DNA from 3 places in the Bhargavaea ullalensis genome. Region 2 is predicted to be linked to each of the others. Evidence: riboswitches for the same ligand, from Rfam matches in the RefSeq annotation. Region 2 holds a riboswitch; each other region holds the start of a gene.
The links. A riboswitch is a leader RNA that binds a small molecule or an ion and turns the genes downstream of it on or off. The one in region 2 is predicted to bind thiamine pyrophosphate.
Positions count from the first base shown of each region.

Region 1: linked by a shared signal. The riboswitch ahead of tenA (thiaminase II) and the one ahead of thiT (energy-coupled thiamine transporter ThiT) in region 2 are both predicted to bind thiamine pyrophosphate.
Region 3: linked by a shared signal. The riboswitch ahead of ACFFIY_RS08470 (YkoF family thiamine/hydroxymethylpyrimidine-binding protein) and the one ahead of thiT (energy-coupled thiamine transporter ThiT) in region 2 are both predicted to bind thiamine pyrophosphate.

Region 1 is NZ_JBHLWY010000043.1:96,215-102,825, forward strand. It holds gene ACFFIY_RS12480 (AbrB/MazE/SpoVT family DNA-binding domain-containing protein) at 1-76, opposite strand, end outside; gene ACFFIY_RS12485 (hypothetical protein) at 268-819, opposite strand; TPP riboswitch at 912-1,019, shown strand; gene tenA (thiaminase II) at 1,110-1,793, shown strand; gene thiM (hydroxyethylthiazole kinase) at 1,790-2,590, shown strand; gene thiD (bifunctional hydroxymethylpyrimidine kinase/phosphomethylpyrimidine kinase) at 2,587-3,423, shown strand; gene thiE (thiamine phosphate synthase) at 3,446-4,078, shown strand; gene thiW (energy coupling factor transporter S component ThiW) at 4,075-4,569, shown strand; gene ACFFIY_RS12515 (YczE/YyaS/YitT family protein) at 4,595-5,227, opposite strand; gene ACFFIY_RS12520 (MarR family winged helix-turn-helix transcriptional regulator) at 5,337-5,789, shown strand; gene ACFFIY_RS12525 (GNAT family N-acetyltransferase) at 5,817-6,332, shown strand; gene ACFFIY_RS12530 (histidine kinase) at 6,373-6,555, opposite strand; gene ACFFIY_RS12535 (hypothetical protein) at 6,602-6,611, opposite strand, start outside.
Region 2 is NZ_JBHLWY010000041.1:10,287-16,897, reverse strand. It holds gene ACFFIY_RS09910 (M3 family oligoendopeptidase) at 1-1,372, opposite strand, end outside; gene ACFFIY_RS09905 (TspO-related membrane protein) at 1,540-2,286, shown strand; gene map (type I methionyl aminopeptidase) at 2,355-3,107, opposite strand; gene ACFFIY_RS09895 (magnetosome magnetite crystal formation protein family) at 3,176-3,517, opposite strand; TPP riboswitch at 3,682-3,788, shown strand; gene thiT (energy-coupled thiamine transporter ThiT) at 3,873-4,463, shown strand; gene ACFFIY_RS09885 (SGNH/GDSL hydrolase family protein) at 4,492-5,472, opposite strand; gene ACFFIY_RS09880 (DEAD/DEAH box helicase) at 5,472-6,611, opposite strand, start outside.
Region 3 is NZ_JBHLWY010000036.1:22,310-28,920, reverse strand. It holds gene ACFFIY_RS08485 (energy-coupling factor transporter transmembrane component T family protein) at 1-118, opposite strand, end outside; gene ACFFIY_RS08480 (ABC transporter ATP-binding protein) at 99-1,532, opposite strand; gene ACFFIY_RS08475 (ECF transporter S component) at 1,525-2,103, opposite strand; gene ACFFIY_RS08470 (YkoF family thiamine/hydroxymethylpyrimidine-binding protein) at 2,106-2,702, opposite strand; TPP riboswitch at 2,798-2,904, opposite strand; gene ACFFIY_RS08465 (DUF2971 domain-containing protein) at 3,043-3,885, shown strand; gene ACFFIY_RS08460 (competence protein ComK) at 4,307-4,855, shown strand; gene ACFFIY_RS08455 (DUF2306 domain-containing protein) at 5,002-5,466, shown strand; gene ACFFIY_RS08450 (M20 metallopeptidase family protein) at 5,554-6,611, shown strand, end outside.

The DNA.
Region 1 (6,611 bases), on a different contig from region 2:
CTGTCAGATTGATCTGTTGTGCAAGAGCGGCAGGGATCCGCAGTCCTAAACTGTTCCCCCACTTCTGTATCTTCACAACAATCCCTCCTTGCGGTAACGTTATTGTAACACATATTCCGTGTCCATGTATAGCCTTTGTATATACATTTTGACGGAATTTCGGGAGGGAGCCTTTTTGGTGTCCAAAAAGGGCAGAAAAGAGAAGATCCGGCCGGGACCGCGGAAACTCAGTTTTCGGGATTTCGGCCTTATTTTCGATTGCGGCGTCTACGATGGGACGTCTTTCTTCGGCTTTCTCGGCCAGATGAAATACGACAGCGAAATGGCGAGATCGAGGGCAGCCACGAGCGTCCACACTTTCAGGATCTGCTCCAGTGCCTCCGTCCGGCCGGGATTTCCGACGAGAGCGATCATTGCTGCGAGGTAGCCGCCGCCGAGAATCCAGGCTGCCGCGTGGAGCAGGCTTCCTTTCAGGGATTCCCGGGCATGCGCAAACCCATGCATCTTAGCCGGCTTCGGCCCTTTTTTCAAAATGTAGTACCGGAAGCGTTCATCCGCCCAGCGGATCATCCGCCGTCCATAGGCGAGCGAGACGCCGAGGTAGATTGCGGCGATGCCGTGTGCCTGTGAGGCGGTTGCGCCGTTCATCAGGTCATGGGTCGTGGCGATGAGCAGGATGAGGTCGAGGACGGGCGTCATGGCGAGCAGCCAGAAGCCCGCGCGTTTTTTCCCGAGTATGTATCTCACGGCGAGTCCGGAGACGATGAACACCCAGAACCCGATTTCCACGGCGACGATCAGCCAGGCGATGGCGGTCAACAGCATCCACTCCTTTTATTAAATTCTAGCAAATCAATCAATGGTTGCAATTATTCCCCCTCATGATATGATGTAGGCGTCAATTGAATACGAACCGCCACTGGGGGAGCCTGAAGAACGGCTGAGACGTGCATGTGCTGCGCGGACCCTTCGAACCTGATCCGGATCATACCGGCGTAGGGAAGTGGGCCGATCCGCTTTGACCCCATGTATATCCAGGCCGCTTCCTGACGTTTTGATCAGGGAGCGGCTTTTTCGTGTTCGCCAACCATTGAAAGGGAGTGCACGAGATGAGTTTTTGCAAGAGTGTGAGACAGGAATGCGACGCAATCTGGGAGGACAGCTTCAACCATCCGTTCGTCCGGGCGCTGGCGGACGGAACGCTTGATGAAAAGGTGTTCCGCTTTTACGTGCTGCAGGATGCGTACTACTTGAGCCATTTTGCAAAAGTACAGGCCCTCGGTGCGGTGCACGCAAAGGATCTTGTGACGACGCAGCGCTTCGCCAAGCATGCGGAGGAAACCTGTGTTGCCGAAATGTCGCTTCACGAGGAATTTTTCGGGCTGCTCGGCGTGACGCCCGAGGAGCACGCCGCTTTCCGGCCGGCTCCGAACGCTTATAACTACACATCGCACATGTACCGTGCGGCGTTCACCGGCGATCTTGCCGACACCCTCGCGGCGCTGCTGCCGTGCTACTGGCTGTACTGGGAGATCGGCGAGCGCCTGAAAGACGCCAAGCCGGGCCACCCGATCTACGACAAGTGGATCGCGACTTACGGCTCTGAATGGTTCGGCAGCCTGGTCCAAGAACAGATCGGCCGCATGGACCGTCTTGCCGAAGGCCTGCCCGAGGAACGGATCCAAGAACTCGCGGAGCACTTCCGCAAAAGCAGCCTCTATGAACTGAAGTTCTGGGAGATGGCCTGGACGCTTGAAACCTGGACGGCGGAAGAACGGGAGGCGGTCCGATGAGCAGCGGATCCTTCACGGACCGGGTGCGCGCACAGCGCCCGCTCGTCCACTGCATCACGAACATCGTCGTCGCCAACTTCCAGGCGAACGGACTTCTGGCACTCGGAGCCTCTCCGGTCATGGCCGACTCGCCGGAGGAAGTCGGGGAAATGGCAAGGGCCGCCTCCTGCACCGTCCTGAACATCGGAACGCTTCATTCGGACAGCCTGCACTCGATGGAACTCGCCGGAAAAGCAGCGGCCGGCGCAGGCCGTCCGGTCGTCCTCGACCCGGTCGGCGCGGGTGCGACCTCTTTCCGGAGGGAAGCCGTGCGGCGGATCCTCGGAAACCTTGATGTGACGCTCATCCGCTGCAACGCCGGCGAACTTGCGGCGATTGCGGCGGAAGACTGGCAGGCGTCCGGCGTCGACGCGGGAAGCGGGAAGATGGATGTCCGTGCCGTTGCGGAGAGGACGGCACGCGAGCATGGCTGCCTCGTCGCGGTCACCGGAAAAGTGGATTACGTCACGGACGGCATGAAGACGTTCCGGATCGAAGGCGGCCATGAACTGCTGTCGCGCGTGACGGGGACGGGGTGCCTCCTGAGCGCGGTGTGCGGCGCGTTTATCGCCGCGGCCGGAGACTCGAAGCTTGAGGCAGTGGCGGAGGCCCTCAAATTTTACAAAACGGCCGGGGAGCTTGCAGCGGCCGGTGTGCAGGGTCCGGGCACCTTCGGGACTGCATTCATCGACCAGCTGTATTTGCTGGAAGGCGTGGAGGCAGCTGCGGTAGCCGAAACAAGGGAGGTGCGGGCATGACGCATGTGGCCATGACGATTGCCGGATCGGATTCCGGCGGCGGGGCCGGAATCCAGGCAGACTTGAAGACGTTCCAGGAACTCGGCGTGTTCGGCACGTCCGCAATTACAGCGGTCACCGCACAGAATACGCTCGGCGTCCACGGCGTGTGGCCGCTCGGAGGGGAAGCCGTGACGGCGCAGACGGACGCGGTGTTCGGAGACTTCGAAGTATCCGCCGTGAAAACCGGCATGCTGTTTTCAGCAGAGATCATCCGCGCGGTTGCCCGGTCACTTGAGGAGGCGGACCGGCCGGCGCTCGTCGTGGATCCGGTCATGATCGCAAAGGGCGGTGCGAACCTCTTGCAGCAGGAGGCGGTGGACGCGCTCGCCAAGGAACTGATCCCGCTGGCGGCGGTCATCACTCCGAACATCCCGGAAGCGGAAGTCCTCACCGGCATGGACATCCGGAGCGAGTCCGACATGGAAAAGGCCGGCCGCAGCCTGCTCGGGATGGGTGCGCGGGCGGTCATTGTCAAGGGCGGACACCGCACGGATGAGCGCCGGGCATCCGACCTGTACATGGACCGTGACGGCAGCCGGATGGTCCTCTCGAGTGAGCGGATCCACACGAAGGACACACACGGGACGGGCTGCACGTTTTCCGCCGCACTGACCGCATTCCTCGCGGCCGGGCAAACATTGCCGGACGCCGCGGAAGGAGCAAAGCGGTTCATCCAGGCGGCGATCTCCGACGGGCTCGGCATCGGATCGGGCCACGGGCCGACAAACCACTGGGCCTACCACCGGATCGGCGGCATGTCGGCGAAAGGGGCGATCACCGTTGAATCGTGAACAACTGGCGGTTTATTTTATCATGGGAAGCGGCAATACGGCGGGCCGCGACCCGCTCGCCGTGCTCGGATCGGCGCTTCGCGGCGGCGTGACCTGCTTTCAGCTCCGCGAAAAAGGGCCGGGCGCGCTGAAAGGGGAGCCTCTTGCGGACTTTGCCGCCGGCTGCCGGGATCTTTGCCGGCAGTACGGGGTCCCGTTCATCGTCAATGATGACCTGGAACTGGCGGTTGCGACCGGCGCCGACGGACTGCACATCGGCCAGGAAGACGGAAATGCGGCAGAGATCCGCCGCCGGATCGGCAACCGGATGATCCTTGGCGTCTCGGCCCACGACGTAAACGAAGCGGCCGCCGCCCGTTCCGCCGGCGCAGATTACCTCGGCATGGGGCCAGTCTACGGGACGCGGTCCAAACCAGATGCCCGGGCCGCCTCCGGCACTGAACTTATCACCAGCGCAAAGTCCGCTTACCCGGACCTTCCGATTGTCGGCATCGGAGGCATTCGGGAAGACAACGCGGCGCCCGTCATTGAAGCCGGTGCATCCGGGGTCTCGGTGATCAGTGCGATTGCGCATGCGGGCGATCCGGAACGGGCCGCGCGGGAACTCCGCCAGGCGGTCCGGGAAGCACTTGAGCCAGGAAAGGTTTCGAAATGAACGGCAAGACGAAAAAGCTCATGCTCATGGCGATGTTCACGGCAATCGCGGTCGCCGGCTCGGTGTTCGTTTCGTTTCCGGCCGGTGTCGCGCGGGCCTTCCCCGTCCAGCACGCCGTGAACGTGATCGCCGCCGTTATGCTCGGACCGGCCCCTGCAGTCGGGATCGCCTTTCTCACGGCACTTGTCCGGATTTTGACCGGAACCGGCTCGCTGCTCGCCTTCCCGGGCGGCATGATCGGCGCCCTGCTGGCCGGACTGTTTTTCCGGAAAACCGGACGCGTCTGGACGGCCGCCGCAGGAGAGATGGCAGGCACGGGCATCATCGCGTCGCTCGTCGCCGCCCCGTATGCGAACATCCTGATGGGCGCCTCGGCGGGTGCGCTGTTCTTCCTGCCGGCATTTCTCGTCTCCAGCGTGAGCGGCGCCCTCATCGGCTTTGTGCTCGTGCACCGGCTGGAAGGTGCGGCTTCGAGGCTGCTGACGCACTGAACCTTAAAAAAGGACCTTTTCCTTCTCAATGAGGGAAAGGGTCCTTTGCATTTTGTGCATGTCTCTGCAGCAAAGGATTGATCCATTTCCCCGCATACGGAGCAAAGAAGTTCAGGAGAAGTCCTCCAAAGCAGACTGTCAGGACGGTACCGATTCCGATTGGCCCCCCGGCGGCCAATGCAAACGCAAGGAACAGTGCGTAAATCAACGTTCTGGCCATGAACAGATTTGGGCGGACCATCTTGCGGATGATGAGCGTCAAGCGGTCAACGGGGACCGGCGCAAAGTTTGTATGCAGATAAACCGCGTTGCCGAACCCGATGAACAGCATGCCGAAGAAAAAGCCGAGAAACGGGAGTGCCCCGTTCACCGGCAAATGGAATCCGTTGAGAAGAAACAGCCAAAGGTCGATTCCGGCACCGGTGATCAAGGCGGTCACAAGGCCGAGGAGCTCCGGACGCTGCCGGGACAACAGGGAATTCGTGCCGATCAGGGCGAGCGCAATGAGGATTTCCCAGCTGCCGACCGTGAGGCCCACATTCCTCGACAGTCCGACGAGCATGGCATCAAACGGAGAAGTTCCGAAATCCGAACGGATGGTGAGCGAGATGCCGAATGTCAGGATGAAAATACCGGACGCGTAAAACAAATACCTCATGCCGGTCGCTCCCTTCTGATGTTATTGTTGCAAGTGCAACAAAGAAGCGCTAAATTGAATATAAGACGCTTTGGTTGCAAATGCAACATAAATTGAAAGGAGACGGCTCATGAATGATATTCTCCGTGAAATCGGAATGATCGCCAGGGCACTTGATTCCATCAGCAACATTGAGTTCAAGGAAATTGACCTGACGAAGGGCCAGTATTTATATGTGGTCCGGATTTGTGAAAACCCGGGGATCATCCAGGAGAAGCTCGCCGAAATGATCAAAGTGGACCGGACGACTGCGGCGCGCGCAGTGAAGAAGCTGGAGTCAAACGGGTTTATTGAAAAGCGGGAGGATGGGCAAAACCGGAAAATCAAACGGCTGTACCCGACTGTCATGGGTGAAGACATCTACCCGTTCATCATCCGTGAAAATGAGCATTCCAGGCACGTGGCGCTGGAAGGACTTTCGGAAGAAGAAATCCGGATTGCCGAAGACCTCCTCTTCAGGATCAGGAAGAATGTCGAAGAAGACTGGGAGCATGTTAAAAAAGGGAACCGGCGGGAGTACTGAGCAGGCCGGGAAAGGGGAGAAAAAGAGATGAAGGCGGAAATAGTAAAGTGCGGTGCGGAGGACCTGGAGGCAATCCGGGCAGTGGGAATAGACACGTACGAGGAGACATTCGGGGCGCACAATCCGCAAGAAATCATGCGGGCCTACATTGAAACTGCGTTCGCGCCGGAAAAACTGGCCGCCGAACTGGCCGAACCGCAATCGGAGTTTTTCCTGGTTTTCGCAGAAGGGGAAGCTGCGGGCTACCTGAAAGTAAACACAGGGACTGCCCAGACTGAAAAGATGGGCAAAGACGCCATGGAAGTCGAGCGCATCTACATCCGCTCGAAGTTCAAGGGCAGGGGACTGGGCAGGCAACTGATGGATTTGGCCGTCAAGCTGGCCGGGGAACGAGGCAAGACCAGACTCTGGCTCGGTGTCTGGGAACATAACCCGGACGCCATCCGGTTCTACGAAAAATCCGGCTTTGTTCAGACCGGATCCCATTCATTTTTCATGGGAACCGATGAACAGCGCGACCTGGTTATGACAAAAAGGTTGTGATCGAGCAATAAAAAACCCCCGCAAAAGCGGGGGGCAGCGCCTATTCCTTCGGTTCTTCAGGGAAGAGGAACCAGGAGAGGACGCCGCTGAGAAGGGCGGCGCCGACCGCCATGTAGAGGCGGTGGAGTTCCGGGACGTCCTGGAACTCCTTGTTCAAATACCACCAGGCGACGCCGGCGACGATGAGCATGATCGGTATGGCGAATGTGAGTGCACGTTTCAATGGTGTCATCCTTTAACTGGTTGAGTTAAGGATAGTTTATCATAACTCAGTAGCCG
Region 2 (6,611 bases):
GGATGTTCATGAAGAAAGCCACACTGCGCTGGATTTTGTCTTCCAGGAGGGCGAGTTTCTCTTCTTCGCTCTTTGCTTCCTTCACCGCAGCGTCGGCCACGATCATCTCCGCGAAAGTGGACGCCGTCTCGGCGACGTTCATCGCGTAGCCGCGGTTGAGTGAATGGACCGGACGCAGTGCGTATGAGTGGAACGCATGGCCGAGCTCGTGGGCAAGCGTGGCGACGTTCGACATTGAACCGCTGTACGTCATGAAGATCCGCGATTCCTCGGACAGCGGCATGCCGGTGCAGAAACCGCCCGGGCGCTTGTTCGGACGGTCTTCCGCCTCCACCCAGCCGTCTTCGAGCGCCGTGCGGGCGAACGACTGGAGCTCCGGACCGAATTTGCCGAAATGATCAAGGATGAACTCGGCGCCTTCCTGGTAGCCGATCGTCGCCGTCGATTCCGTCACCGGGGCATCGATGTCGTACCAGTCAGGCTTTTCCTTGCCGAGCAGCTGCGCTTTGCGCTCCAGATAACGGGCGAACGGCGCCTTGTTCGCCGAAATGGCGCCCCACATCGCATCGAGCGTCTCTTCCTTCATGCGGTTATATTCAAGCGGCTCGCGGAGCACATTTTCCCAGCCGCGCTTTTCATACACGGCCAGGCGGAACCCGGCGATCGAGTTCAGCGTCTTTGCGAAGAACTCCTCCTTCTCCTCCCACGCATCCTCCAGCTTCTCAAACGCCTCCTTGCGCACGGCGGCGTCCGGATTCGAACTGAGGTTATTCGCCTGGCCGACCGACAGCTCGCGCTCCTCGCCGTCCACCGTCACACTCACCAGGATATCGCCGACGAGCTGATCGTACAGATCGCCCCATCCGTGATACCCGTCCACGGAAAGCGCCGTGATGAGCGCCTCTTCCGCTTCCGGAAGCCGCGCGGCAGACTTTTTCCGCCATTCCCCGAGGATGAACGCGAACGCCTTCAGGTCGTCCTGTTCCAGCAGCTCATCCCACACAGCCTGATCCGACTTGGCCAGCTTCTGCTGGAGAGACATGAACGCCGTCTGGAACTTCGCCCCGAGCGACGTCATCTCCCCCTGCAGCAACAAGGCCTGCTTGTCGGTCGTATCCTGCGCGGCATAGCACCCGATGACCGCCCCGGCTTCACGGAGATGATTCATCACGTCTTTCGTCTGTTCAAGAAGTTCCGCGACCCGGCCGGCGTCCGCAGCTTTTTCCGGCGCCGAAAAACCGCCGACTGCGTCTGCATACGACTGGACGAGCGCTGCTCCTTCGTCGAGATGCTGCCTGAGTTCCGAAGATCCGCTGCCGCCCTTGAAGAATGTTTCCAGGTCCCATGTTTCCGGATATGTCTTGGTTGTCATCAAAATTCCCCCTGCCCGTTTGCCAATTTTCACAAAAATGAAATCCTCTCTATTATAACACGCTTTTTCGGCTGGCGAAACGTTCCAACTGGCAATAAGCTGTCACACTTTCCGGCGTACGGGACGTCGAACGCATGTATACTATTCTAAGTAGGAGGTGAAGATGATTGATCCGACAACTGTTCATGGGAATCGCGCTGCTTGCCGCAGCCGGATTCCAGGCGGCGGGCTACTTCATGCCGGCCGGCGGCCATCCGGCGGACGAGATTGCCGGACGGCTTCCGGTCATTTTCATGCCGGCCCGGTTCTCGGCGGTCCTCCTGCTGGCCGTCTATCCGCTTCTCGCCCTCTGGGTGCTCCGCTTCCGTAAAGGCGGCGAAGAAGCCGGCCTGCTGAATCTGCGGGCCGGATTATTCATCGGCACTTGCCTGGCGCAGGTTGCCAAGCTTGTTGCCTGGCAGGACGGTCACTTTTCCGCCGCCATTCTGGCCGGACTGCTGCAGGTCCTTCTGCTCGCGGTCCTGTATTTCAGCTATCCGCGCCGCCTCAACTCGCCGGCCGGCCGGATCCCTGTTTCCGCCCTGTTTTCATGGAGCCTGTTCTGCCTGCTCGCCATCGTTCACTATACACTGGAGTTCCATGACTGGAACGGCTTTGGCCTGAGCGATCCGCTCTGGGCGATCCTTACGAATACGTTCGCCGCGGCAGTGGCACTCCACTTTCTCCATCATTACGGGGACCGGACATTTGCACTCGTCTTCGCCTGGAACGCGGCGATGGTCGCCTTCCACAATCTGCTGGACGAACCGTTTGTCACGGCGGCCTCGCTGTTTCTTGCAGGAACGGCGGTCGTCTGGACGTTCCTTGACATGCGAAAACCGGTCCAGCGACTGGAAACAGCCGAAAACGAATAAACCCATACATTCAAAACGGCCCTCGGGAATTCCTCCCGGGGCCGTTTTTCCGTTCATTCAATTTCCAATCAATCGTCCAGTTCCGTGATGAGCTCAGGACCGTCCTTCGTGACGATGATCGTGTGCTCGATCTGGGCGACGAGCGATTTGTCCGGCGTGATGAACGCCCAGCCGTCTCCGCCCTCGATGATGTGCTCCGCCTTTTCCGAAATGAACGGTTCGACCGCGAGCACCATGCCTTCCTTCAGGAGCGTCGTGTCCCAGCGCTCATAATAGTTCAGCACATGTTCCGGCGGCTCGTGAAGAGAACGTCCGACACCGTGGCCGGTCAGGTTTTTGATCACGTGAAGCCCGTGGTCGCGCGCTTCACGCTCGACCGCCTTGCCGATCGCGTTGAGGCGCCCGCCCGGCTTCACTTTCGTCATCGCCCGGTCAAATGCGCTTTTCGCCACGTCGCACAGCTTCTGCTTGCGCTCATCCGGTGCCCCGACGACGAACGAGATGCCCGTATCCGCAAAATATCCGTTCAGGGAGCCGGAGACATCGATATTGATCATGTCCCCTTCCTGGAGAGCATGATTCCCCGGAATCCCGTGCGCGACCACGTGATTCACGCTGATGCACGTATAGCCCGGAAAATCATACTCGCCCATCGGACCGGACACCGCACCCGCTTCATCAAACATGCGGCCGGCAATTTCGTCGAGTTCCTTCGTTGTGACACCCGGCTTCGTCGCCGCCTTCAGCGCCTCGCGGATTTCCGCCATCACACGGCCGGCTTTCCGGAGGGACTCATAATCCTCTGTCGTTTTTGCGATCATCTTTTCAGCACTTCCTTCTATGGTTTCCACCTTCCACTATACCACAGACCGGACTCCGCAAAAAACGCTCAGCTCCTCAGCGCCCGCACTCCCGCCCACACACACCAAAGAAAAGCGAGCCCCTGCGCCCCCGCGAACAAGAACGCCAGCACGAGCTGCATCCCCGCATGCCCGGCCGTCGGCAACTCTCCCGTGAACGGCGCCCGGCGGAATGCATTCGCCGCCGCAACCGTCATGGCAAGAAGGGCCGCGAACGGCACGGCCGGGATGAGCTGGATGAGACACGCCCGCTTCGCATGGCGCCGGACGGACGGCTCGCCCGATGCGAAGAACACGACAAGCGGAAACAAAAGCGGGGCGAAGATGACACTGAAATAGTTGAGTGAAGACAAGAGGCGGGACTGATCCATAAGGCGGCTCCTTTCTTGCGTCCGGTTGTTTTTCTGCCGGTTCGGAAGGCTGTATTAGCGTACGGGAATCCAGTGGAAAGGGTGACCGGCCGGCCCTGCAGAACCTGTCCGGGCTTGAAGTCATCCATCTTATGTACTATACTGAAGGCGTCCATACTGAATATTGAAACCACAAGGGGAGCCGCCGGCGCGGCTGAGAGTGGACGGCAACGGTCCAGACTCTTCGAACCTGTAAGATCATTCTTGCGCAGGGATGTGGATGGAAAAAGATGCCTGAAGGCGTCCGGTTCTGTCCCGGATGTCTTTTTTTGATTGCATCCCCATCTTGCGACTATCACATTAGGGGGATTTTCTCATGCAGCAGCGAAGCCGACTCCAATTTCTGATCGAAGTGGCGATCTTCTCCGCCATCGGAATCGTGCTTGATCAGATTTCAATCAAACTTTGGTTCCAGGGCGGTTCCATCAGCCTGACGATGGTGCCGATCATCCTGATGGCGTTCCGCTGGGGACTCGGTGGCGGCCTGCTCACCGGCCTCATCCTCGGGGTGCTCCAGATGTTCGCCGGCGCCTATATCATTCATCCTGTCCAGGGCTTCCTCGACTATCCGGCCGCCTATACGGTCATCGGGTTCGCGGGCCTGTTCGCCCCGCTCGTCGCCGCTGCGGCGAAAAAGGGAAACAAGACGGCCATGATCTGGGCGATTTCCGCCGGCACGGTGCTCGGCGGGATCCTGCGTTATGTGTGCCATGTGCTGTCGGGTGTCGTGTTCTTCGGCGCCACGGCGCTCGACCTCGGCGAAAACGTCTGGTGGTACTCGATCGTCTACAACGCCGGCTATATGATCCCGTCGATCATCCTCACGGCGGCCGTGAATGCACTCATCTTCACGGCGGCACCGCGCCTGCTCAAACTCAAGCAGCTTAAGCTGCAGTCTGTCCGGTAAGCGGTCCGGTTAAACCTTCCGCCTCTGTTCAGAATGGACCCCCGCCCCCAATCGGCGGGGTTTTTTGTTTGGTGGCGGATTCCACCAAAAAAACCCCCGGATTTCCGGAGGTTTCGGGCAGGATGGCATGGATGCCGGCTGCGTGTTCATATCGGGGATCGTCGGACGGGCGTTCCGCCGCTGCCCGGCGGCCGTCCGATGCGGAGGCTTCCCCGTCCAGGCGTTTCTGCATGTCTTCAAAAGACACCGGGTTCGGCGGCGGGAGCTCCCAGGGCGAAATGCTCATCCGGTACGGCGAGGCGTCGAAGAAGGCGTTCGCCATTTGCCGGTAGCCCTCGATGGACGGATGAACATCCGCCGGATTCGGGATGAAGGCTGCCGCCGTCGCTCCTTCGAACCGGTCAGAAACCGGGACAAAGACTGCACCCGCCGCTTCCGCTTCCTGCTTCAGGATGAGGTTGAGCCGGTCAAGCTGTTCACGCGTTCCCGCCTTCATCTTTTCCTTCACATGCGGATACGGGAAATAGTAACCCATGACATACACCTTGGCTCGCGGTGCGCGAACGGCGAGTTCACGGAGGATCTCCCCCATGTTTTTTCGCACACCGTTCAGTGCAAAGTCGGCGGGGATGCGGTCGAATGCAAGCGTGCCGTTCGCCGGGTCATGCCGGATGAGCCCGAGCAGGTCGTTCGCCCCGGCCGACACGGTGATCAGATTCGCCTGTCCGAGCAGTTGCTGCGCTTCTTCGGAACGGACGCGGTCCAGCACCTGGCGGGTAGTGAAGCCCGGGAAACTCAGGTCTTTTGAATAGTAGGCGAGCCCGATGTAGCGCTGCAGCTTCATCGCGATCAAGTCTGAATAGCCGGCGTCGATCGAGCGGGACGGCGTCTGGCCGGCGGCGAGCGAGTCGCCGAGCGCCACATAGACGACCCGTCCGCCGGCGCTTGCCGGACCGGCGGCCGGGATGAGGAGGAGAACGGCAATCAGTGCGGCCGCGAGTTTTTTCATCACTGCCCGCTCCGTTTTCCGCCGGTTTTCCCTTTTGTCTTCCCGCCGGATTTCGCCGATGGCTTTCCGTCCGCTTTCGACTGTGGCTTTGAGCCGGCCTTCGCATTCGTCCGGCCGCCTGTTTTCGCCTTGCCTGCTTTACCGCCGGCAGGCGCCGTTTTCGATGACCCTTCGATGAGCGCGCCTTTGTGCCACACTTTCTGGAGCGGCTTGCCCGTCAGTTCTCGCGTCAGCTTCCGGTACGTTTTTTCGTCCGGATAAGAGACGAGCGAGAGGACTTCGCCGTCCGCCCCGGCGCGTCCCGTGCGTCCGGATCGGTGGGTGTATTGCTCCGCGGTGCGCGGCACGTCGATATGGATGACGTGAGACAGTCCGCTGATGTCGAGTCCCCGTGCCGCCACGTCCGTGGCGATGAGGATGCGGACCTTTCCGTCTCGGAAGTCGTCGAGTGCCCGTTTGCGCTCCATTTTGTTCATGCCGGAGTGAAGGACGGCGACCGGCGCGTCGTCAAATTTCAGTTTTGACTCTTTCATGAGCAGCTGGTCGGTGTTATTGATGAAGGCGAGGGCGTGCACGTTTTCCTGGTGGGACAGCCGGCGGATCAGGTCGGTCTTGTCTCGTTCTTCGACTTTTACGAACGAATGGACGACCTTCCCTTGTGCCGGCATTTCGCCTGCCTCCACCCGGATATGAAGCGGATCCGTCATGAACCGGTCCGCCACGAGCCGGATTTCATCGGTCACCGTCGCGGAAACGACCGAGACCCGGCAGTCGGGAGACGCGGCATCGATGAGCGACCTCACGTCCGACCGGTTTTCGCGGCCGAGCAGCTGATCGCCTTCGTCCAGCACGATATGCCGGATGTCGTGCATCTTCAGCTTGCGGTCGTTCGCCAGTTCCCGGATCCGGCCCGGCGTTCCGACGACGATCGTCGGCTTTTTCTTGAGCTTCTCGATCTGGCGCTGCTTGTTTGCGCCGCCGATGAGCTGGGTCACGGTGACATCCGTGCCTTCCGTCCAGTTGCGCAGCACTTCCAGGATTTGCATGCACAGTTCCTGGGACGGCGCCATGATGAGCGCTTCCGTCCGGTTTGAGCCGCCGTCGACAAGCATCAGCAGCGGAATCACATAGGCAAGCGT
Region 3 (6,611 bases), on a different contig from region 2:
GGCCGACCCAGAACAAGAGCGGCGTCCACGGGTTAAAGAAAAACGCCATCGTCAGCATCGAGACGATCACGGCCAAAAACTTCACCGACGGGTTCATGTCATGCAAAAGCCGGCTCATGCGCATTCGCTCCTTTCGGCGGGATCAGGTGATGGGCGGCGAGCAGACCGGGATCCGCCCAGACGTCAGCCGCACGGAACTTGCCCGTGAGTGCGCCGTCTTTCATCAACATCACCGAATCGGCGATTGCGGCGGCGAATTCCATATCGTGGGTAATGATGAGGAACGATACCCCTTCCCGCCGGCGCTCGTCGATCAGCTCATACAGCTCAAGCAGCGCGGCGGCGTCCTGGCCGGATGTCGGCTCGTCCATGACGATGACCGGCCGGTTGTCTGCGAGCATCGCCCCGATCGCCGCTCGCCGCTTTTGTCCGTGGGAGACGGAAAACGGGTGGGCGTCCGCAATCTCCTCAAGCCGGAGCCGTTCCATCAAGCCGTCCACTTCCTCCCCAGAAGCTATCCCCGAAAACGCCAGCTCTTCCCGGACCGAAGCGGTCAGGAAAAGGAATTCCGGTGACTGGGGCACGTAGCCGATGCCCGAGGCTGCATTGACCCGCCCGCCGGATTTCTTGTAAATGCCGCAGAGCGCCTTCGCAAGCGACGATTTCCCGCTGCCGTTCGGACCGGCGATGACGGCGATTTCGGATTCGTTCAATTGGAATGAAAGCTTGGACAGGATCTCCTGTCCGCGGATCGAAACAGATAACTCCTCGACACGAAGTGAAGCCTCTTCGCCAATTGCTGCCGGCCGCTCGGGAAAACGCATAGGCGGCCCGGGCAGAAACGGCCCGCACCCGGTCAGCCGCCCTTCAGGTCCGAGGCGGATCTCCCGGTCAAAAAATCCGTCCCACAAGTCGAGGCGGTGCTCGACGGCGACGACCGTGAGACCGGTTTTCTTCTGGAGCCCATCGAGCCAGCGGACAAGTTCGCGCGCGGTGTGCGGATCGAGATGGGCGAGCGGCTCGTCCAGCAGAAGCACTTCGGGCTGCATGACGAGGGCGCAGGCGGCGGCGACACGCTGTTTTTGTCCGCCCGACAGATTCTGGATGACCGCACCGCGCAGCTCTTCAAGCCCGGTGAGTGCCAGCACTTCCACGATCCGGCGTTTCATTTCCTCGCGCGGCACCCGCAGGTTTTCGAGCGTGAATGCGAGCTCCTGCTCGACGGTCGGCATGCAAAACTGGGCATCGGGGTCCTGGAAGACGGTCGCGACGAACCGGTTGATCTCGCCGGGCTTCCACACCTCGGACAACCGGCCGAACAGCCGGACCGTCCCTCCGACGATGCCGTCACAGTTCGCCGGATACAGCCGGTTCAGCAAATAAAGCAGCGTGCTTTTGCCGCAACCGCTCGGACCGGACAACACGACGCGCTCACCCCGCCTGATCTCAAATGAAATTCCGTTCAGCACCGCCCGGTCGTCCTCGGGGAACCGGAAAGACACCTCTTCCAGCCGGAACACCGCCTCAGGCACGGGCCTCCCCCTTGCCTGCACGAGAAATCGCATAGCCGCGGAGCGCACCGGTCGCGAGCAGTCCGTCCGCGAGGTATTTGCCGCCGACGCCGGCGATGAGGATTCCGCTCATCACGCGGAGCGCGAGCATGATCATCACAAATTTCGGATCAAGCGCCGCGTAGCCCGAGACGAAATAGCCGTACGCAAAGCTGAACAAGGCAGAGCCGGCGCCCGCGAGCATCATGACCGGCAGATTGAACCGCTTGTACCCGGTGACGGCGAACGCCGCCTCCGCCCCGAGACCCTGCACCATGCCCGATAGAATGAGGCGGGGGCCGGCGCCGTTGCCGAGCAGCACTTCGATGATCGCCGCCAAGGTTTCCGGCAAGAAGGCGGCACCGGGCTTGCGGATGATCGACATGCACAAGATCGACACGATAAACCAGATGCCGAAGATCCATTCGTAGGCGAGCGGTCCGATGACGCCTGCCCAGAGGTTGCCGAAGTGGACGAACACGAGATAGATGATGCCGAAGACGACGCCGAACAGCGACATGAGGACGATTTCTTTCAGCTTCCAAGATTTCATCGTCATCGGCCGGCTCCTCCGTGGGACGGGGAATTGATGCTCATCGAGACGGTCATGACGAGATGGCGGTGCTCGTCGGAGCGGGCGTTCGAAAATGCCTCCTCGTAGAAATCAAAAACGTCGTGGATGTCCCCGTGGATGCCGCTCGCGTAATGCATCGATTCGTTGAAAACGCCGGACGCCTTCGCCCGGTCGACTTCCCGGTAGATGACCTCCATGTAGCCGGGGTTGTTCATCGGATAAAGCGCGAACTGGGATGATACATATTGCTTTGTCCGATCCGTATTGAGCAGTTCATCCGGCTTATCCAAGAACACATCGCCCGCTGAGTCGCCCGGGCAACCGGCGGAAAACGTCCCGTTCAGTGCGACATGAACGCCGGTTTTCGCTGCGTGGAGCGCAATGGCTTTGGCGACATTGAACACATGCGCCTGTTTTCCGCGGATGACTGTGGAGACGTCATCGGTGTGCATCCAGACGGCCGATGTGTCGGTTTCATTGATCGCCTCCGTGATGACGTCGGCGAACCGGTCGGTCATCGGGTGGAGCGAGAACCGGAACCCGACGATCGGGCTTGTTCCGCATTGCAGTTGATCCATGTTGAATTCCCCCTTGAAAGTAAACACAAAAAAGCCGCACCCGTGAAGATGCAGCCGGAATTCCATAATGGCCATGCGAAAACAGGGCAGGCGCGATGAAATCCGCCGCACTTCCTCACGCAGGTATTAACCTGATCGAGTCCAAAGGGATCGGAGCGTTCGCTCTCATCTCAGCCCGTGACGGGCACCCCCAGCGCAGTGACGGTATGCAGTTTTTCGTGCCGCGGGTCTGCCCGCTGCCCCAAGTGTAGGCGATTGGACGGAGGATGGCAAGCGGATCCGGCAAATCGGGTATAGGAAGGGAAGAGCGGCAAGACGGACAGACGGAGGGATCGGCATCATGACGGAGAAATTTGACTTGAAGAAGTTTGCGGCGCTGCTGGCCGACCATTCGATCGAAGACGCCATCGACTATAAAAATGAATGCATCCCCGCCAGGCTGTACAAGTTCTTTCCCTTGTACGACGAGCGGCGGGTGGACTGGCAGACGGAAAACGAGCTCCGGCTCGCCTCGATCCGCAACGCTGAAATCTGGGCGAGCGCGGCGGAATTCCTGAATGATCCGTTTGAGTTCAAGGCCGTGCTGCTGGATGAATCGGAATTCGAGAATGTGCGGGAAGCGGAAATGATGGAGCGGCTGCTCGACCGGATCCGGCGGGTGTTTTTGTCGGCGAGCTTCACGGCGAACCTTGAGAACTTCCCGATGTGGGCCCACTACACGAACAACTACCAGGGATTTTGTGCGGAATATGAAGTGACCGACGGCGACCGGCTGTTTCCGGTGATCTACGCACACGACCGGCGGAACGCGGCGGTGTTGCTGAAGAAGATGGTGCATGAACTGCATCTGTTGTTCAAAGGGGAACTAAAGCCGCAGGAAGTGTCCGCGGTGGAGCCGGTACTTTTGTATTTAACACATTTCGTGAAGCACGACTCGTGGGATTACGAAGAGGAATACCGGATCGTCCCGCCGAACCGCGAGCGCACAAGCGGCAAACTGCTGGAAAACGGGGAAGCGGGCCTGCGGCTGAGCGGTCTGTACCTCGGAAACCGGTGCCGGGAATCCGACAAATTGGCGCTCTTTGACATCGCCCGTGAGCAGAACTTGCCGATCCGGGAGATCGACATCGACGACAGCAGCACGAAATTCAAGCTCACTTTCCGGCATTTCCGGCCGGAATAAAAGCCGGGATCCGTCGGCTGAACGGCCCTTCCGGCGAAACGGAACTGATGAAAATTTGACATATGAGAACAAAATACTGCTAATTTAAACAAAATTCCAAAAACGGATGGACAAGCCCGAACAGATATAGGTATAATGAATACAGAATAGGAATCGAAAAGGAAAACTTACAGTCATTTGGATATGCAGACGGCGAGGTCCGCTGTTCGACGCTGTAGGAGACAACTCGGTGGCATCGGCACAGGTTCCTGGGAATGCCCGCATGTTGTGCGGGCCGGGGGAGGGAGGAGAAAAAAGGTGTCCGGCAGTCCCGGATATCAAAAGGGAACAGTGCTGTGCAGGAAATTCATTTGTACTTTGTTGCTAACTTCTCGTGTGTTTGTATTAAAAAGCAGACAGTCAGAAGGAGGAAGTAGTTGCAATGCATAAGGATTTCTATCGAATCGGGCCGCAAACGATGGCCATCATGCCGGATTTCGACAAGTATGGCCATCCGGAATCAATCATCCTCGAGCAGGGGAAGGAGGCGTTCAGCATCAAGCTGAAGCCCCGGCACCTGATCGACCGGACGCTCCGCTCCTACGCGTCCAGCTATATGGGGGCCGTGCAGGGGGCCGCTTACATTTTGAAAAAGAACCATACCCTGCCCGTCCTGATCAAAGCCGAGAAGCCGATCATCCTCTTGCCGACGGAGTCTTCGACGAGGGAAGGGTGCATGTGGCTGTCACTCGACCACATCATTGATTTCAATGAAGAGGAAAAGGGATCAACGCGGATCAGCCTGACCGGCGGCGCCAGCATCGTCGCCGGCATCAGCCTCCACAGCTTTTATCACCAATTCCAGAAAGCCCTCTTTTTCCGCCATCACCTTGAACGGCCTGACGATCGCATGACGCAGGCATTCGAGCCGGGTGTGACCTACCATTTCATCAAAGGAGAAGGCATCCGGAAGACCGGGAAAAAGGAATAACAGAACTGCAAGGAACAGCCGCGGCTGTTCCTTTTTAAATAGAATCACTGATCAGCCGCGTCCACTCCATGAAACCATTCATCTTCCCGGACGTAGGATGGTTAAAGGAACCGGGAGAACCGAGAGCGATGAAGGAGGAAACGTATATGTTCAATATGTTTCTCGTTGTCCACATCTTGTCGGGAATCGTCTGTCTCATCACGGGACTGTTCGCTTTGCAGGCACCGAAGCGGCGGGGCCGGCATACGTCGGCGGGCACCGTTTATCATGCCTCCTACTTGTGCGTGTTCATCACGGCGCTCGTCATGTCCGTGGTCAACTGGGCGGATAGTGCTTATCTGTTTTACATTGCGCTCTTTTCGTACGGGAATGCGCTGCTTGGCTTGATTTCCGCAAGGCGGAAGAAGAAGGGCTGGATGGGTCCTCATATCGGGGGGGTGCTCGGGTCGTATATCGGAATCGTGACGGCAGTGCTGGTCGTGAATGTTCCCCGGATCCCGGTCATCAATGAGTGGCCGGTCCTCTTGTTCTGGATCTTGCCGACGGTGATCGGCACGCCGCTCATCGTGATCGCCGGCCGGAAGTACCGTCCGAGACGCCGCGCGGTTTAGGACATAACTCCGCTCTCTTTCGGGTAAAGGAAACTCATAGGCAACCGGAACTTGAGTGGAATTGCGACTGAGAGAATGGAGGATTCGATGGATTTAGAACGGTTGGTGGAGGAAATCCGAGACGAGATGGTGAATGTGCGCCGGGAGATCCATATGCATCCCGAGCTGAGCCATGAGGAGTTCAAGACGACCCGCTATGTGCGGGAGCTGCTGTCGGGCACATCGATCGAGTGGCAGGAAACAGGAACGGCGACGGGACTGGTCGGCCTGATGAATGGCAAGGCGGGGACGGGTCCGGTGCTCATGCTGCGGGCCGATCTGGATGCGCTTCCGCTCAATGAAGAAACGGAACTGCCGTTTGCGTCCAAGCAGACGGGTGTGATGCATGCGTGCGGGCACGATATCCATACGTCGGTGCTCATCGGAACGGCGCTCGTGCTCGAGCGGCTGCGCGGGGACTGGCGGGGGACGGTGAAGTTCGTTTTCCAGCCGTCCGAGGAAAAACCGGGCGGCGCGCCGGAACTGATCAAGGGCGGGGTTCTGGAAAATCCCGTGCCGGATTATGCCGCCTGCCTTCATACATGGCCGGTCACCGACGCCGGGAAGATCGGCATCCGTCCGGGCGCGATGACCGCGGCGAACGACAGCTTCTCCGTAACGGTGACGGGAACCGGCGGGCATGGCGCCCATCCGGAAACGGCGATTGATCCGATCCCGGTGGCGGACGACATCATTGATTCGTTCCAGCGGATCATTTCACGCAATTTGTCGCCGTTTGATCCGGCGGTGATCACGGCCGGGCAGATCCACGGCGGGACGGCGGACAATGTCATCGCCAAAAACGTGAAGTTCTCGGGCACGATCCGGACGGTGAACCCGAACACCCGGGATTACGTGAAAAAGCGGATGGAGGAAATCGCTTATCATACGGCGGCGGCGTCCGGCGCGGAAGCGGAGGTCACTTTCAGCGGCGGCACTCCGCCGGTCATCAACGACGGGCCGCTCGTGCATGTGCTGGAGCGGTCGCTCGTCAAAAGCGTCGGCCGGGAGAACATCGAGCATCTGGAAATCCCGTCGATGGGGAGCGAGGATTTTGCCTACTATCTCGAGCAGGTGCCCGGCCTGCTGTTCCGCCTCGGCACCGG